Regions from separate parts of the Exiguobacterium sp. ERU653 genome, predicted to be linked through region 3. Evidence: riboswitches for the same ligand, from Rfam matches in the RefSeq annotation. Region 3 holds a riboswitch; each other region holds the start of a gene.

What was found. Region 3 has a riboswitch for S-adenosylmethionine ahead of KNO95_RS06500 (methionine ABC transporter ATP-binding protein). Riboswitches for the same ligand answer to the same signal wherever they lie in the genome.
Region 1: it holds a riboswitch for S-adenosylmethionine, as region 3 does, so the genes downstream of both, KNO95_RS10180 (Na+/H+ antiporter NhaC family protein) here and KNO95_RS06500 (methionine ABC transporter ATP-binding protein) in region 3, are expected to answer to the same signal.
Region 2: it holds a riboswitch for S-adenosylmethionine, as region 3 does, so the genes downstream of both, msrA (peptide-methionine (S)-S-oxide reductase MsrA) here and KNO95_RS06500 (methionine ABC transporter ATP-binding protein) in region 3, are expected to answer to the same signal.

The regions. Positions count from the first base shown of each region.
Region 1 covers NZ_JACSKV010000002.1:34,343-38,886, forward strand. The annotation lists gene KNO95_RS10175 (GGDEF domain-containing protein) at 52-1,731, shown strand; SAM riboswitch class I at 1,830-1,925, shown strand; gene KNO95_RS10180 (Na+/H+ antiporter NhaC family protein) at 1,993-3,276, shown strand; gene KNO95_RS10185 (TVP38/TMEM64 family protein) at 3,294-3,938, opposite strand; gene trhO (oxygen-dependent tRNA uridine(34) hydroxylase TrhO) at 4,164-4,544, shown strand, end outside.
Region 2 covers NZ_JACSKV010000001.1:825,960-830,503, forward strand. The annotation lists gene KNO95_RS04265 (amidase family protein) at 19-1,425, opposite strand; gene KNO95_RS04270 (hypothetical protein) at 1,539-1,700, shown strand; SAM riboswitch class I at 1,745-1,844, shown strand; gene msrA (peptide-methionine (S)-S-oxide reductase MsrA) at 1,912-2,436, shown strand; gene KNO95_RS04280 (DM13 domain-containing protein) at 2,537-3,058, shown strand; gene KNO95_RS04285 (hypothetical protein) at 3,202-3,447, shown strand; gene KNO95_RS04290 (class I adenylate-forming enzyme family protein) at 3,671-4,544, opposite strand, start outside.
Region 3 covers NZ_JACSKV010000001.1:1,263,374-1,267,917, reverse strand. The annotation lists gene KNO95_RS06520 (hypothetical protein) at 1-467, shown strand, start outside; gene KNO95_RS06515 (arsenate reductase family protein) at 515-868, shown strand; gene gcvH (glycine cleavage system protein GcvH) at 917-1,300, shown strand; gene KNO95_RS06505 (thioredoxin family protein) at 1,489-1,746, shown strand; SAM riboswitch class I at 2,197-2,302, shown strand; gene KNO95_RS06500 (methionine ABC transporter ATP-binding protein) at 2,380-3,408, shown strand; gene KNO95_RS06495 (methionine ABC transporter permease) at 3,398-4,060, shown strand; gene KNO95_RS06490 (MetQ/NlpA family ABC transporter substrate-binding protein) at 4,091-4,544, shown strand, end outside.

The sequences.
Region 1 (4,544 bases), on a different contig from region 3:
GACGAATCTTTACTATTATATCTTGAAATTTCCCAAGCTAGGAGGGAACATATGAACCACTTTCGCAAGATGTCCGTGCTCGGCTGGAGTATATGGAGCGTTTTATTCCTCTTCACCATCGGATTATTTGCATTGGATATCCTGCACGCCCCGACCATCGATCCGTTGTCGTTTATTTTAATCTCATTACTCGTCATCATTTTTCAACTCGACTCAATCGAAGTCAAAGGTGTGTACTTCACTTTTTCTGAGAGTATCGTCTTAATCTTATTTTTATTTTTTGGATTTGAAACGGCACTCATCGTCAACCAAATCGGATTGTTTATTTTTCAATTTGCCAATCTGAAACCAAAAGTCGCCATCCGTCGATTCCGTTTCACTTATCCTTGGAACGCCATTACAGCTTATTTAGAAATTGTTATTCCGGCAGCTGTCTATCTCGCCATTGGTGGCGAGACCGGACTTGACTTTTATTCACAGGAATCTTTTGTTCCACTCGCCGGACTGTTTCTTGCAATTTTCTTAAACACCGTGTTCCAAAAATATCAGGTGAAATGGTGGTTCCGTGTCGACATCGCCTTGAGCGACTTTATGAAGATTGCATTTTATACGTACGTCGTCAGTTTGATCTTCATTTTAGCGGCGGCGTTGTTCCGAGAGACCAATCTACTTGTCGTCAGTAGCATCGCGGCTGCATTAACATTTTTTATTAAGCGGCTCCTCATTCAAAAAGAGCGGCAAGATGCATTCAAATCGTTGATCGAACAATACGATGAAGCAAAAGAAGCCGTCTCCTTGTCACAGAGTGAGGCGCAAGCCATCGAAGTTTTTTTAAGTCAGTGTGAACAATTGAATCACTACGATGAAGGATATGTCGAGTTCAGATTGTTCGATCGTATACTCTACTTTGATTTGAAGACACGTCAACCAATCGATCGACCAGTCGTATACGCACTACTCGACATCAGTCAACCGAATGACCCCGTCCTCGACTATGAGATGCGATTTGAATGGGATGCCTCACTTTCCGATGCTTTCCATAATGACTATCATAGCTTCGTCTCTGTCCGCTCGGAAGAAATAGAAGGAATTCGTACATGGATTGTCATGACCGGCGAGCCGGTTTATGGATATCCAAAAATCATTCAGCAGGAAATCATCAAACTCTTAAAGTCGTTCAATCGGACCATCAGTCGGTGTCATGAACGAGACCGTCTCTATACCGAGAGCCGGACGGATAGTTTGACGCTTCTCGCAAATGCACGCGCATTTTATGAATATGGGATTCAACAAATATCCGATATCTCGATGTATCCGATTTCGGTCGCCATGCTCGATATTGATTTCTTCAAAAAAATCAATGATACGTATGGACATCAAGTCGGTGACCACGTGTTACAAGAATTCGGGCGACGAATTCGACAAGTACTTCGTACAGATGATTTTGCCGCACGATATGGCGGGGAAGAATTCATTTTACTCCTCAACCAGTGTGATATGACCCAAGCGATTGAAGTCGCAGAGCGCATTCGTCACCAAATCGAAGCAAAACCATTTTGTGTCGACCAACACGAAATTTCTGTGACCACGTCGATTGGAGTCGATACGATTGAAGCGTTTGGAAATAAGCGTCTAGATGATACGATTCGAAACGCAGACCGCGCGCTGTATGTCGGTGGGAAATATGCAGGACGTAACCGCGTGGCACACTTCAACAATTTAACGACGTAAACTCCCCTTTCTCACATCGAATTGGGGAGTTTTTAAGTTGACAACTAGATTCGAAACAGGTACGTTAAGGAACGTGTTTGATAATGGAATAGACTAACTTTTTATCGAGAGAGACGGAGGGACTGGCCCTGTGAAGTCTCGGCAGCGGGGAACCTGTGCCAAATCCAGCGGGCGTATTGCTCGAAAGATGAAAAGGGTATTTCGCACGAAGGACCTTTTTCTCAGAAAAGGGTCCTTTTTATTTTTAATGAGGTGATTATTTTGGAACAACCAACAGCAAACAAATGGGCACTCTTGCCGTTGCTCGTCTTCTTACTCTTCTTCATCGGAGCGGGTGTCTATTACGGGGACTTTTATAAGTTTCCAGTCCTCGTTGCGGCCATCATCGCCTTGATGGTTGCAGCATTCATGACAAAAGGAAATGCTACCCAAACCGTCGAGCGCATCGCTCAAGGAGCCGGCAATCCGGGAATCATCATTATGATTTTTATCTTCTTACTGGCCGGCGCATTTTCAACCGTCGCTGAATCAATCGGCGCCATCGATGCAACGGTCAACGCTGCGTTGACTCTCTTACCACCATCGCTTCTTTTGAGCGGGCTCTTCGTCATTGCCGCCTTCATCTCCATGGCGATGGGAACGTCGACCGGGACGATTGCTGCACTTGCACCAATCGCACTCGGTATACATGAAGAGAGTGGTGTCAACGTCGCCATCGCTGCGGCAGCGGTCGTCGGGGGTGCGATGTTCGGGGATAACCTCTCGTTTATCTCAGATACGACCATCGCTGCTGTGCGGACACAACGGACGAATATGCGTGATAAGTTCCGAACGAACTTCTGGATTGTGTTACCGGCCGCAATCATCACAACCATTTTACTCGCCGTCTTATCGAACGGTGAATCGACTGTCGATGTCGCTGCATTTGAGTGGTATAAACTGATTCCGTATCTCGCGGTGATCGGACTAGCGTTAACAGGACTGAACGTCATTCTCGTTTTGTTAGGTGGGATTACGCTCACGGGTATCATTGGTCTACTTGACGGAAGCTTATCTGTGACAGCGTTTGTGACAGCCATTGCGGACGGGATGATCGGCATGGCCGAAATCTCGTTCTTGACGTTACTCATGGGCGGACTTGTCGGACTCATTTCACATAACGGCGGTCTCGCATATTTACGTGATGCCTTGACGTCACGCATCCAAAAACGGGCCGGTGCTGAATGGAGTATCGCCGGTCTTGTCAGTGCGACAAACGTGGCGACGGCGAACAACACGATTTCCATTCTCGTAGCCGGACCGCTTGCAGCGAACATTGCAGACGAATATGACATCGAACGGAAAAAGTCTGCTAGCGTGCTCGACATCTTCTCGTGCGGCGTACAAGGGATTCTCCCATACGGAGCACAACTCCTCATTGCCGCAGAGTTGACGGAGACGGCATCGCCTGACCTCGTCCCGTTCATGTTCTATCCGTTCCTCCTCTTTATTTGCGGAGGGATTGCCATTGCTTTCAACTTCCCGCGCTTTAAAAAACAGTCATAAGCGAAAACACCCCTTTCTCAAAGGGGTGTTTGTCGTTTGGTCACCATCTCTTGTTTCAATTGCTCGTTCCGTTTCTTGAACGCCCGTCGCTTGAGCACTTCCTCAAGCCCTCGACTGATGGCCCATAGTATGACTAAGAGCAGACCGAGCATCGACAAGCGAAACGGGCTTTGAATAAATTCTTCCCACTGGTCTCCGATGACAGAGAAAATGACGACGACGAGCAGTTTACCAAATCCCGCTGCTAATATGAACGTACGGAGCTTCATTTGGATGAGCGCCAGTAAATAGGTAATCAAACTGACCGGGATGAACGGGAGTGAATATAAGAACCCGAGCGAAATCGGGCTCATGTGATTAATTCGTTCTAACCAATATATCGCCGTCTTATGCTTCTCAAGCCATCGTGTCATCGGTTTTCGGAAGATGTACCGGACGGCCGCGAAGACGACAATCGTTCCGAGAAGACTCCCGATCCACGACAAGAGAACACCTAACAAAAAGCCATATGTCGCCGCATTCGCAGAAATGATTAAGACGAGTGGCAGAAAAGGGAAGATTGCTTCTAAAAATGGAGCACCAAGACCAGCCCAAGGACCACCAGGCAAACTCTGAAGCCACTCAATCAATTGGATAATGTACTGTTGGAGAGAAGTGAGCATAGTCGTTCCACCTTCAACTTTCGTTACTACTCTATTACCCGAATTCGATTTAGAAGACGCATCTCCCTGCATTCATCAAAAAAAATTAAAAACCATTTGCGAAAATCCGTCGTGATATTTATCATATAATAATGGACTTGTGGTTGCAGGCAAGTCTATTCGTCGAACGACACAACCCAACGTTCGTTTTCCTGCAAAAAACTGAACACAGGGGAGCAACATAACATGGAAACAAAACCAATGCGGGTCTTGCTGTACTATAAGTACGTCAATATCGAAGACCCAGAAACACTCACGCAAGAACATTTGAAGTATTGTAAAGATCTCGGTATCAAAGGGCGTATCCTGATTTCTTCTGAAGGAATCAACGGAACGTGCTCCGGTACATGGGAACAAACCGAGCAATACATGAATGATTTGAAAGCAAGCCCACTCTTCAGCGATATTGAGTTTAAAATCGATGAAGTCGAAGAGCATGCCTTCAAGAAAATTTTTGTTCGTCACAAGAAAGAGCTCGTGACGTGGCGCTTTGATGGTGAGTTTGATGTGCCGAAACAACACGGAGCATACCTAGAACCAGCAGAATGGAAAGAGATGATGAACCGT
Region 2 (4,544 bases), 440 kb from region 3:
GTGAGAGACGGGTGCAACTTACGAATAATCTGGAGGCGTCGGTCGTGTGATGAACTGTTCGAACGCATAAGCGACCCGAATCAAATCACGCTCCGCGTAGCTCGTCCCCGTGAACGAGAGGCCGAATGGGGCACCGCTCTCTTTCAGTTGATAAGGGATTGTAATCGTCGGATGCCCTGCTTTCGCACCCATGTCGTAGTTCATGTCATGTGGGAGGACGATTGCATCCAGTTTATGAGTTTGAAGCAATGCGTCAATCCCTTCTGTTTTTGCGAGACGGACGTCCGCGATGCGACGGTCGAGATAGCTCGCTTCGATCAGTTTTCCAGATCGGGCGTTCGCCTCTTCAAAGATGGTCTGGCCGTGCGGGATCGATTCAGGATGTTCCGCGTTCCACTCGATCAAATCGGAAAGCGTCTTAAATGGCACTGTCGTGTTCGCGAGATACGCCGCGACCCCGAGCTTGAATTCGTCGAACAGGATGTCCGCCTGCTCTAGCGCCGCATGCTTCGGCAGCGTGACCTCGACGAGTTCGATTTCGGCTTGTCGTAGCAACTGGATTGCCTGTTCATACAATCCGACTTCTTCGTCTGAAATGTCCGGTTTGACGAACCCGACGCGCATCCCGACCGCCTGCCTCACGTCGAGACATGTCACGTAAGGGGGGCCGACCGGTGTCTCAAGAGTCGCCGGATCCGATTCATCCTCACCACACATCGATTGTAAGGAGATGACCGCATCACGAAGCGTACGCGCCATCGGTCCTGCCGTATCTTGAGAACGTGAGATCGGAATGATTCCGGAGCGGCTGATCAATCCGACGGTCGGCTTGATCCCGACGATGCTGTTATGGACACTCGGATGGACGATTGAACCGCTCGTCTCGGACCCTACCGCAAGAAGAGCGAGGTTCGCCGCGACCGCAGAAGCCGACCCCGAACTTGATCCCCCGACATTTAACGCGTCGCCATATGGGTTCATCGTCTGTCCACCGACGGCACTCCATCCGTTCGGCATACCTTCCGTTAAAAAGTTCGCCCACTCGGACAGGTTCGCCTTCCCAAGGATAATAGCCCCGTCAGCCCGTAACCGTTTGACGAGCTCGGCATCTCGACCGGCGAAATGATGTCGCATCGCGGCGGCACCCGCTGTCGTGCGCATCAGACCGTTCGTCTCGATGTTGTCCTTGATCAAGACGGGAATACCGAGTAGCGGTTTGCGTACTCCTTTTCGGTAGGCTCGGTCTGCCGCCTCTGCTTCGAACAGGGCGTCTGGATTGACTTGAATGACGGCGTGAAGCCGTTCATTATATGTCGCAATCCGTCCTAAATAATAGGCGGTCACGTCTCTCGCCGTGAATTGTCCTTCTTTATACCCACGATGCGCACGTTCAATCGTCAGTTCATGTAATTGGATTTGTTCCATCATACATTCCTCCTTTATCTCTCCCCTTTTATTCGTGCTCTATGTCTGATTTCCTTTTCGTATCGCCAAGTCGATGTGTTCTTGTTACACTTAAGAAAAAACAGGAGGTTCCTATGACACGATCCTACATATTCGTGTTGCTAGCTGTGTTCGGTCTATTTTTCATACAGCTATACGGTGAAAATGTGCCTTATGGTACACCCATTTCCATCGCTTTGATTGGATTCATCATCGTCTTGACTGTTTTTCAGTTGAAACGAAAACCGAATCATTGACGAATGTATTTTGAGGGTGATATGATGCTCTCACCAACTACATATCGATATCAAGAGTGAACGAGAGATCTGGCTCCGCGACTTCACAGCAACCTGCCTTAGGCAAGGTGCTACGACCAGCAAGGGAAACCTTGGACGATATGACGAAAGCGCTCATGTCATCCGACGTGAGCGCTTTTTTGTTGAATGACGATTTGGAGGGAACGACAGAATGGAAAAAGCAACATTCGCAGGTGGCTGTTTTTGGTGTATGGTGACACCATTTGAGGAATTACCAGGGATTGAAGGCATCATATCCGGCTATATGGGTGGACAAGTCGCCAATCCGACATATGAACAAGTAAAAACCGGGACGACGGGGCACCTTGAGGTCGTTCAAATCACATATGATCCAGCATTATTCTCGTATGAACGTCTCCTTGAACTGTATTGGATTCAGACCGACCCGACCGATGACGGTGGTCAATTCCAAGACCGGGGACCTCAGTATGCCCCAGCTATCTTCTATCACACGGAAGAACAACAAGTCGCTGCTGAGACGAGTCGCGATGTGTTGGCAGCGAGTAGGCGCTTCACGGCCCCGATCGTCACGAAAATCATTCCAGCAACGACGTTCTTTGCTGCAGAAGACTACCATCAGGACTATCATAAAAAAAATCCGAAGCATTATAAGGAGGACCGGGCCATCTCGGGACGCGACGAGTTCATCGAGGAGAAGTGGACCGAGACAGCATGATGTTCAACTGACGCGAATTGAATGATTCGCGTCTTTTTATAAGCCCATGAATCGGGAAAAGGAATGTAACGATTCAAACACCTGAAAAGGAGGATTATATATGAAGACTCGTACAAAAATCATCATCGGAATCATCGGTATCGCCATCATAGCCATCGCCTGGTGGCTGATCTCCCCACTATTTTTAACAGAGACGGTCGACGAAGGGTTGCCACCGACAGCTGTCGAATCACCAGCCCCTGAAGAAGAAGCGGGAGAAGAGACGTCTGAGACACCGGAAGCACAACCGAGTCCAACCGAAGTAGCGGGTGTGTTCATGGACGGGGAGAAAAATTATGAGACGACCGGGACGATCCGCTCGGTCGAGGCAGAAGACGGGACATATCTCCGATTTGAAGAGTTCGAGACGACGAACGGTCCAGACTTATTTGTCTATTTGACAAAACCAGGTCAAGAGACGACCGAAGGCGTCAGTCTAGGGGCTCTAAAAGGGAATATCGGGAATCAAAACTACTTGGTCCCTAAGGATGTGAATCTAGAAGAGTACAACACCGTCGTCATCTGGTGCCGTGCGTTCAGCGCGACGTTCGGGACGGGAGAACTGACTGGAACAAGTGAATGAATTGACTGCAGGGCGGCTGAATGAATCGGCCACCCTCTTTTCATTTGAAATCGGCTAAAAAATAAAGACCAATCATCCAACATCAATTGTGTATATGCTATCATATATGTAAATAAGTGTAATTTCATTGAGGAGGGTCGATCATGGAGCAGACATTGCCACAACTATACAAACACTACTTTTGGAAGCGATTTTTTCTATTTTTCATTCCATTGATGGTGGTCGGCATACTATCCGAACCGATGATTATTCAGAATCCATTCGAAGAGCTCGAAGACTATGGAGCATTTGTGTTTTTCTTGGCAATTTATATCCTTGTACTCGGTGGATGGGCAGCTTTTATGACGTCGATGATGTGGCGGATCAAACAATTCAAATTGAAAAAGTAATCTTATTATCTATCTGTGGTTCCTACGTTTCGATTCATAACGATTTAACTATCCTTCTTTATTAACGATGCAACATGTTTAATAAACGATAATGTAATGATTGTCAAAAGAATGATCATCACATCTACCTTGAGATTCAAAAATATGGCATAAAACAATGGCTAAAAACGAAAAAACAAAAAGTAAACCATCCACTTTTATTATTTGATTCGCTCCTAAATATCTATTCATCTGCACGAGTGATCGTTTTAAGTCGTTTTCTGTCTAACTTTCCAACCTCTGTATAAGGCAACGCCTCCAAGAATACGATTTCTCGTGGAAACTGATATGTTGTCACTCGTTCGCGCAACCAGCTCACTAGTGCTTCTTCTGTTAATTTTTCGTCGTATACCTGTACATACGCCTTCAAGATGTGACCGGCGTACACATCCTCTACCCCGATGACAGCGGCGTCTTCGACATTCGGATGGTCGCGCATAACCGTCTCGACTTCCCCGGAGTAAATATTGTTTCCAGCAGAGATGATCAAGTCGTCTGTTCGTCCACACAAAAAATAATAGTCGTTCTCATCACGGTATCCGACATCACCCGTTTGAATCCAGCGGTTCTTCCTGTTTTGCATGGACCACTTATTTCGTATGCAAAATTCCCCGATGGCGCCTGGATCGACTTCCACCCCATCCTTCACTATCTGCAAGTCTCCTCCCGGAATCCTTCTTCCGAGCGTATTCGCATCATACTGTAAATCTTCTGGCGTGGCGATGAGATTTAAGCCCGCTTCCGATGTCCCATAGAGATTGTATAAGACGCTCCCTAACTCGTTATGTACTTCACGGACTAAAACGGGATGAAGCTTCGCACCACCGGATGCGATACATGCGAGGGAATGAAGTGATGTTGGATCGTGTCGTAACATTTTGTGGATCATGAGCGGGACGACCGTGACCACTTCTATCTTGTGTTGCCGAATGAGGTCACAGGCTCTCTGCACATCAAAGTTCTCCTGAATGACAACCTTTTTCCCTAGCGCTAGAAAAGATAAAAGAATGGCGATGCCGTAGCCATGGTAAATCGGCGTGGCAATATAGGCAGTGTTG
Region 3 (4,544 bases):
ATGGTATTTATGGGGAATTTGCCGTCTTTGAAGTGCACGAACTCGCGACAATCGCTTACACGCCGGGGCGCGTCGTTTGGAGACGTGATGAGGCGCTAGATGTGTTCGCGACACCGGACCTCGCTATCGAGCGTCATGCATCCTCTTATTACTACGAAGAAGCATTGACGAATCTATATGTGGGCTTGTTACGCGAACGTCGAGGGGAGACGCTTGCCGGATTCGAGCTCATTCAAGTCGCAGCCGTTCAAAATGTCTTGAAAGCAATCGGTGAACAAGGCGACGCCTTCAACCCGACACGTCGGGTCGAGTCGAGACATCCGCAGATGATTTCTTTCCTGTTGGGCGGGGTATTAGGATATGGTAGATCAGGCGTCGCGGCGTCGGCCATCTTACGTTTTATCGAAGAGCGACATGTTGTCAACACGACGATGAAGCGAGAGATTGAGCGGTTGCTTGAGACGTGAATTGATTTCTCAGAATATGCTACATTGATGAGAGAGGTGATGAACAGATGGTGACACTATACGGCTATCCACCATGCAGTACGTGCAAAAAAGCAGAAAAATGGTTGAAAGAGCAAGGCATCGATTATACATACGTCCATATCGTCGAATCGACGCCGACGAAAGAAGAACTCGCTGATTTATGGAAGCAATCGGATTTACCGCTCAAGAAATTCTTCAACACGAGCGGGCAAGTTTACCGGAATGAAGGAATTAAAGACAAGTTGCCACATTTATCAGAAGACGAACAACTCGAGTTATTAACGAGCAATGGTATGCTTTTGAAGCGACCAATCGTCACAAATGGTGAAAAAACGACCGTCGGATTTTCAGAAAAGTCCTTTACGGACGTTTGGGGCTAAGTGCTATAATACAGATGTGAGTCTAATTTATTTGAGGGGGAAGTTAGGATGAGCAAAGTACCAGCAAATTTACGTTATTCAAAAGAACATGAATGGGTAGAAGTCAACGGAACGAAAGCCCGCATCGGCATCACGGATTTCGCACAGAGCGAGCTAGGGGATATCGTGTTTGTCGAACTCCCAGAAGTCGATGGTACAATTTTGCTCGACGAGCCATTCGGTTCGGTCGAATCAGTGAAGACGGTCTCTGAGTTGTATGCACCGGTATCAGGACGCATCACAGCAGTGAACGAGGACCTCGCGGATTCTCCAGAACTCGTCAACGAGTCACCGTTTGAAAACGCATGGATGGTCGAAGTCGAATTGACGGAAGAGTCAGACCTCGACAAACTCATGTCTGCGGAAGAATACGAAGCGATGATTCAAGGATAATCAAAACCGGCCTCTCCCGAATCGGAGAAGCCGTTTTTTTGTTTACTCGAAGTCGAGGCGGTAGTGATCGGATTTGATGAGCGTCGCTCGTTCAAACACGAGATAGAAGAATATTCTAAAATTTCAACAGAGCACGATTTTTGAATGAGAATCCATCGCCCATTATAATGACAGGAGAGGTGAGAAGAATGATTACAGACGGATACTTATATATATACGCCCCGATGTGTGGTACATGCGCTGTGGCGGAGAAAATGTTGACGGTCGTCGAAGCGGTCGACCCTGACATTAAAATTGAAAAGCGGGATGCGAACTATATCCCAAAAGAGCTCGAAGCATATCAGGTGATGAGTGTTCCGGCACTATTGAAGCTTGAAAACGGCAAGGTGCGAGATCGTCTTTACGCGTTTCAAAATGTGCAACACGTCCTCTCTTTCATGAAGTAAGAGAGGAACATTAGAATAATCTGAAAATTTTAAATAATCAGTTGACACAGAAAGTTCACGAATGGTATATTCATTACAACATCTTACTTGAACACAAAATAGGACGCGATATTCCCGACATCAAGACGTTTTAGCGAAGCCGCTGCTACACTTTACACGAATACACGTCAGTCTTCCCTTCGATTGTCCCCCAAAAAAATCAAGCGAAGAGAGACGTTTCGTATAATCGCACGGTCCAAGCTAAGATTGAGTGGTGATTGGTGAATCTCCCCCATGTAAGGGTGGAATTCTTGAACGGGCAAAAGATTCTCATCTATGGGCTGTCCTTCCGTGACTCAAGGTGCTACGTTCTGTGTCGTCCTCGGACGGCACCTTTTTTTAATTTTTTGAAAAAAGGATTTGACAGCAGAAAAAGCTGTCGCTATGATAAAGCTAATCGAATATACAACACTCTTATCAAGAGAGGCTGAGGGACTGGCCCTATGACGCCCAGCAACCGCGGAGTAATCCGAAATGGTGCTAATTCCAGCAAGGTGAAAACCTTGAAAGATGAGAGCAATCGTTGTCCGTACGATAAAGTGCGCACGTTTGCTCAAACGTGTGCGCTTTTTTTGTTGTCAGGAGGGAAATATATTGATTCAATTACGAAACGTCGCCAAATGGTTCGATACGAAAAATGGTCGTGTCCAGGCGGTTGATGATGTATCACTAACGATTGATCGCGGTGAAATTTTTGGAATAATCGGATATTCAGGGGCAGGGAAGTCAACGCTCATCCGATTGCTCAATCGTCTCGAATCACCATCAAGCGGTGAAATCGAGGTCGCCGGCAGCGAGCTGACGAAACTCAGCCCGAAAGAATTACGAGGTGTCCGTAAAAACGTCTCGATGGTCTTCCAACACTTTAACCTTCTATGGTCGCGTACGGTCGCAGAAAATATCAGTTTTCCGCTCGAGCTGATTGGGGTGCCGGCAAGTGAGCGGAAACGTCGGGTTCAAGAACTCGTCGAACTCGTTGGATTGGCCGGTCGCGAGGACAGCTATCCGTCACAATTATCGGGCGGTCAAAAGCAGCGAGTCGGGATCGCACGCGCGCTCGCCACAGACCCAGAGGTGCTCCTCTGTGACGAAGCAACGAGTGCACTCGACCCAAAGACGACGGATTCGATTCTCGAACTGCTCGTCAGTATCAATAAGAAACTCGGATTGACGATTGTCCTCATCACGCATGAGATGCACGTGATTCAAAAGATCTGTCACCGAGTCGCCGTGATGGAAGCAGGAAAAGTCGTCGAGACGGGTCAAGTCTCGGACGTGTTCCAACATCCGAAACAACCGATCACGAAAGAGTTCGTCAAACAAATCGGAGCGGTCGACGATTTGTCGCTCACGTTCGAACATTTGAAGGAACGGTATCCGAGCGGTCAAATCGTCAAATTGAAATTCTTGAACGAGACGGCAGAGCACCCGATTTTGTCTGACGTTCTTAAAACACATGACATCGGATTCAACATTATCGGTGGGAACGTGACCCAGTCACAAGTCGGTGCGCTCGGTACGCTATTCATCCAACTGATTGGGGAAGCAAGTGAAATCGAACGCGCCATCGCGTCGATTCGTTCGCAATCCGTAGAAGTGGAGGTGGAAAGCGATGTTTCCTAACGTAGATTGGCAAATTATGATGGAGCAGACTTGGGAGACGTTATATATGACGCTCGTCGCAGGTGTGGCGACGTTTGTGATCGGACTCGCTTTAGGTTTGGTTCTCTATATTACAAACGAATCGCTATTATTGAAGAATCGTCCGATTTACGTCTTTGTCAGCGCAATCGTCAACGTGTTCCGTTCGATCCCGTTCATCATTTTGATTATCTTACTCATCCCGTTCACGCTGTTCTTACTCGATACGATGCTCGGTTCGACGGCGGCGCTTCCGGCGCTCATCATCGGCGCGGCACCGTTCTATGCTCGAATGGTCGAACTTGCGCTTCGCGAAGTAGACCGAGGGGTCATCGAGGCAGCAGAGTCGATGGGAGCGACGAAATGGCAAATCATCTATAAAGTGTTAATTCCTGAAGCACTCCCGGCGCTCGTCTCCGGGATTACAGTGACCATCGTTGCAATCGTCGGCTATACGGCGATGGCCGGAGTCGTCGGAGGCGGCGGTCTCGGGAACTTGGCCTATTTGGAAGGGTTCCAGCGTTCACAAAACGACGTCACGTTCGTGGCGACGGTGCTCATCTTGTTGATCGTGTTCGTCATCCAGTTCATCGGTGACCGACTCGTTACAAAAATTGATAAACGTTCAGCTTAATACAACATATATTATTTGGAGGGATTCATTATGAAAACTTGGAAAACAGTACTCGGATTGACAGCTTTATCAGCATTCACGGTTCTCGCGGCTTGCGGCGGAGAAGAGGCAGACTCGGGGTCTGGCGATGAAAAAACATTGATCGTCGGTGCATCGAACGTACCGCACGCTGAGATTTTAGAGCACGTCCAAGAAGAATATGAGGCAAAAGGGTACAAGCTTGAAATCAAGAAGTTCCAAGACTACGTACTTCCGAACAAGACGCTCGCGAGCGGGGAGCTCGATGCGAACTACTTCCAACATGAGCCGTACCTCAAGTCACAAATGACTGAAAACAAAGATTACAAATTTGCCTCAGCGGGTGGCGTCCACATCGAGCCGATCGGGGTCTACTCACAAACTTACAAATCGCTCGATGAACTTCCGGAAGGGGCAGAAATCATCATGAGTTCATCGGTCGCTGACCACGGACGAATTCTTACGA